Regions from separate parts of the Anoxybacillus sp. P3H1B genome, predicted to be linked through region 2. Evidence: riboswitches for the same ligand, from Rfam matches in the RefSeq annotation. Region 2 holds a riboswitch; the other holds the start of a gene.
The links. Region 2 has a riboswitch for S-adenosylmethionine ahead of AT864_RS10245 (O-acetylhomoserine aminocarboxypropyltransferase/cysteine synthase family protein). Riboswitches for the same ligand answer to the same signal wherever they lie in the genome.
Positions count from the first base shown of each region.

Region 1: linked by a shared signal. The riboswitch ahead of AT864_RS04215 (hypothetical protein) and the one ahead of AT864_RS10245 (O-acetylhomoserine aminocarboxypropyltransferase/cysteine synthase family protein) in region 2 are both predicted to bind S-adenosylmethionine.

Region 1 is NZ_LPUG01000011.1:7,986-11,402, reverse strand. It holds gene AT864_RS04225 (diacylglycerol kinase family protein) at 1-808, opposite strand, end outside; gene AT864_RS04220 (hypothetical protein) at 984-1,181, opposite strand; gene AT864_RS04215 (hypothetical protein) at 1,213-1,557, opposite strand; SAM riboswitch class I at 1,607-1,712, opposite strand; gene AT864_RS17470 (GyrI-like domain-containing protein) at 1,856-2,779, opposite strand; gene AT864_RS04205 (hypothetical protein) at 2,819-3,169, opposite strand; gene AT864_RS04200 (hypothetical protein) at 3,275-3,417, opposite strand, start outside.
Region 2 is NZ_LPUG01000016.1:58,013-61,429, forward strand. It holds gene AT864_RS10230 (toprim domain-containing protein) at 144-485, shown strand; gene AT864_RS10235 (thioredoxin family protein) at 501-815, shown strand; gene AT864_RS10240 (SCP2 sterol-binding domain-containing protein) at 1,075-1,422, shown strand; SAM riboswitch class I at 1,498-1,597, shown strand; gene AT864_RS10245 (O-acetylhomoserine aminocarboxypropyltransferase/cysteine synthase family protein) at 1,668-2,984, shown strand.

The DNA.
Region 1 (3,417 bases), on a different contig from region 2:
TTATCGGCGGTTCAGCGATAATTTCTACCTGTTTTCCTTTGATCATGGTGACACTTGGATGTGAAACATGCTTTCCTTTATACGCTTTTGGAAACGTGCGTAACAGCTCCCATTTTGTGACGCTATGTACGATACAAATGTCAAAAAATCCGTCATAGTAACAAGCATCCGGACATATTTTAATCCCTCCGCCGTAATTCGGAGTATTAGCAATGGCAATGAACCATGCATTTGAAAAAGATTGAACCTCCCCGTCAATTTTTAATTGAATGCGGACGGGACGATATTGGAATAAAGCATGCAAAACGCTCAATCCATAGGAAAGATCGCCTAACCTAACGAGATTTAATAAATCTTTATATTTAGCAGCATTGTTGATCTCGGCCACTTTGCCGTCAAATCCGATTCCCGTTACAGTCATGCAGTATTCTTCGCCAATTTTTCCAACGTCCATTTTTCTTTTCTTTCCTCTTAAAATACGTTCCAACGCCCTTTTATAGTCCATCGGTATATCAAGAGCCCTTGCTAAATCATTTCCTGACCCTGCCGGAATAATCCCTAAAGGTATATTCGAATGAATGAGCCCGTTTGCCACATCGTGGATTGTGCCATCGCCGCCAACGGCGACAACCGCATTGCATGCTTCAGAAGAAAACTCCTTCACTATTTCTACCGCATGTTTTGGACGTTCTGTAAAACGAACTTGATAATTTACCTGCTTCTCTTGAAGCAGCTTTTCAACCTTTTTCCAAACTTTCAGCCCTTTTCCGTTTCCCGAGATTTTATTAACAACAAAATAATAGATCATATCGATCGTTCCCTCTAATCAAAGATCGTAACATGAAAATCCCAAACAAGGTCCCGCTTTACATCGGGACGCTTGTTTTTCTCTTTTTACTTTACCGATTTGAGAATTCCGGCCATTTGCTGCTCGTGCCGAAGAAAAAATAAAGGCCCTACCGTTTTTCCTCATGAGCGGTACCCTAAGCGATGGCAACCGTCCTTTTTCTTGTTTCACTCCCTCTCACTAAGGTAAAGGTTTCGAAAGGATCAATGAGCATAGCGACATGCCATTTAGGAGACAAGAACCGCCCATTTCGCTGAGTCAATCTCATTCCGCTGACATTTGTTTCCATGTCTTTTCCTCGAATACCGGCATGCTCATCTATTTCGACTTCCATAGCTCCCTCTCCTTTTTCTTTTCTAACGTTTTTAATCAATCTGCCCGACCGGCAGCCCTTGCTCTCTTAGCTCCCGCCAAATGTAACGATCGAGCGCATAGGGCTCTTCTGCTTTGAACACTTCCACTTCCGCCAACGTAAGTAACAGTTGAAACGGTTTTCCAAATGCTTGCCCATACAATAGAAAAAAGTTCGTATGGTGATCAATGTAAAAAATCGCTGTAGAATCCCATTGACAAAGCTGACGTTTTACACCGCTGGCAACATGTAAAGCGAATGAAGCAGCTTTCATATGGCACGCCATGTACCTGCGGATCGTTTCACTCATCATGCTCGCCCCTTTCTCAATAAGAATGGTCACAAACGGCTCTGCCAAAATAAAAAGCTCTTTCCGCCATGAATGACGCGAAAAGAGCTTGAAGCCGTCCTTATCATTCAAAGCGAAGCGCTTTGCGGGTAGGAGCACCTTGCGTCAAGCGCAGGTTGCTGTGAAGTCATTGAGCCCGATCTCTCGTTCACTCTTGATAAGACTTATTCAGTTATTCCTATGCTACCATTATTTTATGGAAATGACAACCATTTTTTAATTTCCAAAAACCAGGATTCATAACATCGAAATAACAAGGACTTCTTCATTACGATCGACCATCGTCGCCAGATCATTCGTCCTATTCCTAGCCCCCGCTAGATGATCCCCTTTCTTTTATAGGGACATATAAATGAACTTTACACTTTCCTTCCGGATCTGTTTCTGGATTATTCATACAAAATTCCAGGCACGGCCTATCATCCGCATCATACTCACTATTTGGCAACCACTGTCCAAATAAACTTTGATACGCAATCGCTAATTTATCAATCGTATCGTAAAACTGATATAAGGCATATAATCCGCCAGGTATTGTTTTATATTGAATATCGGGATCTTCATCTCCCTTGAAACCGGTCGGCAGCGTCACACACGCATCATAGCGGCAAGCAAATTCTTCTACAACAAGTGGATCATCCAATGAGATGCCAATAAAATCGTGCTCTGGCGGATACAATCCGTTTCGGTTTGCCCATTCGTTTAATTGATTCCATGCATAATACGTTTCTAAATAACTACCCACATGCCTAACAAAAGCCACTTCATAGTCAGGAAGCTCTTTAATCATTATATTCATGCTCCATATTCTCCTTAATAAATGATGGTTAGCGTAAGTATAACGGATCGGAGCAGACCATTCTTCTTGATTCTTGCTTATATCTAATGAAATATTGCGATTTTGATGTTTTTTTCTTACGTCACTGGGAACCATGTGAAAATGTTGTTTAAAAGCAGCATTAAAATTTGAAACGGAGCCAAAACCACAGAGATTGGAGATTTCCAAGATAGATTTAGTCGTTTCAGTTAAGTAATACACCGACTTTTGCAGACGAATTTTTTTCACATAAGACATCGGTGTCATTCCAACAATCGAAGTGAAGATACGATTAAAATGATATTTCGAAAAATGGGAAACGTTGGCTAATGTATCAAGATGAATAGGCTCGTCATAATGATCATGAATATACTTGACGGCTCTTTCAATTCTTTCATAATAATCCCTTCTCATTTCATTGCCTCCTAATATTCGCTGAACCCTACTCTTTCACTAATAGTATCGCATGGGAGCTATCACGATTTTCCCTCGTTCTTCAGCGGCAACTCTAACACCATTATGTTTGTAAATAATTCTAATTGCACTGTTTCTAATGACTGTTCTTGAAGTGCCGTTCTTCATTACATCTTCAACAACATTTGTCGGAATCCCTCCCGTTTGATGCCCTCTTGCATATCCTATTGGCTGTCCAGTCACTGCCGCATTTTCCGAAACCGAAAGTACTTTTCCCCATGGATCATAGCTATAATTCGCGACCGTCGCGCCGTTTTCGTCGACAATGCTGACGACATCGCCGCGGTAGTTGGTGACATAATAGAACGGATCGCCGTTTTGGTTCGTCACCGTATTTGGTTTCCTGTTCGCCCATACCGTTTAGTCGTTATCGCCATCATATCTTCAAAAACAAATATGATGGTTATCATCGCGATAACCACCAAAAAATTCAATCTAATTATACATTTCTTTTTTTATCTTTAGAAATAATTCTATTTCTTCTGGCTCTTGCTCACTTAATCCATCAAAATGCTTCTCGGAATGCACTAATTCATCATACCCCCAGATTGCAGAAATCCCTTCCTCGTCATATCCAT
Region 2 (3,417 bases):
TTTTATATGAATAGTGAATGGTTAAAGCAAGCATGGATTTTTTCTCCGATCTCAAGGCTGTTTTATTTTTGGAGGCAGGAAGGTAGAAAACAAAGAGCGAATGGAATACAATATACATAACTTCTTTTCATTAGGTGATGATCATGATGGATAAAGAAAAAGTAATTATTGTCGAGGGGCGCTCCGACAAAAAGAAAATAGAGGGCATGATTAAAGATTCCGTTGAAATCATTTGCACAAACGGGACGATCAGCCGTGCCAAATTAGATGAGTGGATTGATCAGCTGTATGATAAAGAAGTGTTTATCTTAGTGGATTCGGATGAAGCGGGAGAACGATTGCGAAAGCAGCTGCGCCGTGAATTTCCTGAGGCGGAGCATTTATATATCGATCGCATGTATCGAGAGGTGGCCGCAGCACCTAAAAAACATATTGCAACGGTGCTGCTGAGCGCTAATATTGATGTGCATGCAGATGATTGGTAAAAGGTGTGAAGAAGTGTGGAAGAAGTAACGATACAGCAATTAGATGAACTCATTCAGCAGGAGGAGTTTGTATGTTTGTATGTATATACACCGATGTGCGGCACATGCCAGCTGGCGAATCGCATGGTCAGCATTGTTCAAGAGCTAACTTCTCATGTAGCTTTTCGGAAGTCCGATATTAACTATATGCCGGATCGAGCGGTCAGCTGGGAAATTGAAAGTGTACCTTGCCTGCTGTTATTTAGAAACGGGGAAATGAAAAAGAAGTTATATGCATTTCAATCTGTCCCATATTTATATGAGGTGATTCAAGAATTGCAAAAGCCGTAATGCATGCATTTATGGATAAGAGAAGAACAAACAGTAGATGGGTCCATTTTAGATTGTGCAGAAGTGTTGGTATCCGTATAGATTGAAGCAAGCCTTTGGGGGCTTGCTTTTTTATTTAGAGTTTTTTTGACATATTTCTCGGGAAATATGAAAAATCGTGTACGTTTTCTTGATGATTTGTCGACAAGTTTATAAAGGAATTATGCCTTTTTCTATGGAAATAAATGAGAGAAAAGGATAATGGAGAGGCGGGAAAACGATGAAGATTTATGAATTAACTAAAAAGTTTATGGAACGTGTACAGACGTTGCACCATCTGTTGCCGATTTTACCGGAGGAGGAACTCTACATTCGCTTTGAATGCGATGCAGAAACACTGATTTTCGCCATTTCAAAAACGGGAGTTCATCTGGCGCAGGAAGCTGATGAAAGGAAGATATTAACCATTAGAGGGTCGAAAGAGGCGCTTGTTAGTCTGTTGAAAGGTGAACTTAAATTGCAGCAGCAGCTCCGCTTAAAAGAATTAGTGGTTTCCGGTAGCTTTCGTCACATGCTTTTATTAGAATCGCTTCTTCATTTAGCTAAACCATATCGTTATGCCTCTTGAATATGAAATCACGAAATGTTATTGACATGATAAAAAAACAGTGTTATTATTCAGAAAAATAAAATAATAAACAAGTTCTTATCAAGAGTGGCGGAGGGACTGGCCCGATGAAGCCCGGCAACCGGTTTGACACGGTGCCAATTCCAGCAGAGTGTATCGCTCTGGCAGATAAGAAGAGTTAAAGGAAATTTCCCCCTCTTCTTATGATGAAGAGGGGGTTTTCATTTGATTATAAAAAGGAGAGGATGACAGTGGGCGAAAAATCATATCGTTTAGAAACGCTGGCGGTGCATGGGGGGGTAAGTCCAGATCCTGTGACAGGAGCAAGAGCCGTTCCGATTTATCAATCGAACGCTTATCAATTTGCCAATACGGAGCATGCAGCCAACTTATTCGCATTGAAAGAAGAAGGGTACATTTATACGCGCATTCATAACCCGACCGCCACAGTCTTTGAGGAAAGAGTGGCACAATTAGAAGGAGGAATTGGAAGTCTTGCAGTAGCAAGCGGCATGGCCGCAATCACGCTTGCGATCTTAAATATAGCGCAAGCAGGAGACGAGATTGTGTCAGCTTCAACGCTATATGGAGGTACCTATAACCTCTTTGCCACTACCCTTCCGAAATATGGAATTAAAACACATTTTGTTGATCCCGCTAATCCGGAAAATTTCCGTGCTGCCATTACGCCAAAAACGAAAGCGATCTTTGCAGAAACGATTGGTAATCCAAGTTTGCACGTACTAGATATTGAAGCGGTAGCCAACATTGCGCATGAGGCAGGCATTCCTCTCATTATTGATAATACGTTTGCCACTCCATATCTATGCCGTCCGATTGAGTATGGAGCGGATATCGTTGTTCATTCAGCTACTAAATGGCTGCTTGGAAACGGTACAACGCTTGGCGGCATTATTGTAGACGGAGGAAAATTTAATTGGGATTCTCCTAAATTTCCGGGATTTACAACTCCGGATCCAAGCTATCACAATCTTGTGTATGCAGAAGCTTTAGGTCCGGCTGCTTATATCATTAAGGCTCGTGTGCAATTGCTGCGGGATCTTGGACCAGCGATTAGCCCATTTAATGCGTTTCAATTTAATTTAGGGCTTGAGACGCTTCATGTACGCATGAAAGAGCATATTGCTAACACGCGTCGGATTGTAGACTATTTAGATCGCCATCCGGCAGTAGAATGGGTGCTGTATCCTGGACACGAAAAGCATCCAGCCAAGAATTTGGCCGAAAAATATTTGCCGAAAGGAGCGGGAGCCGTTGTGGTGTTCGGCATTAAAGGAGGAAGAGAAGCGGGAGCGGCCCTCATTAACAACGTGAAGCTTTGGTCGCACTTGGCCAATGTAGGAGACGCCAAAAGCTTAATTATTCATCCAGCCAGCACCACGCATCAGCAGTTGAGCCCAGAAGATTTGCAGGCCTCGGGAGTTACGGAAGATTTGATTCGTCTATCGGTCGGCATCGAAAATGTCGAAGACTTAATTGAGGATTTAGAGCAAGCCATCGCCATTGCCACAGGAATTCGTTCGCTGTATTCAGAGGTGTAGAAAATAGCCGTCAACAATTGAATCGGTCATGAAGTCCATTCATATTGATAAAACAATAGTTTCAACGAGAGGTTAGAACATATTAAAAACAGGCGTGGTGATGATCCAATAAAAACCGATTAACGCCGCCCGATTCCTCGTTTTTCCGTCATAATCTGTAAACCCTTTGCTTGTCCACTGTCAGCATGTCCTTGTCATACAACGAACGTTTTGCGGACAAGATGGGTTCGCCGGCGTTCTTGTTCGAGGGAGATGCCGAAAAGGTTGTGTTAAGCCAGAGCATTTTGAATGGATCATCGGCGCTTGTGTATTGATTCTATGATTAGGAATGATTTTTCTGTTGACACCTTCCTTTATAGAATGATAGAATCACTTTTGTAATTTGTATAATTCTTAGATGAATTAAAGCATTAACTGAATAAAGGAGCGTTGC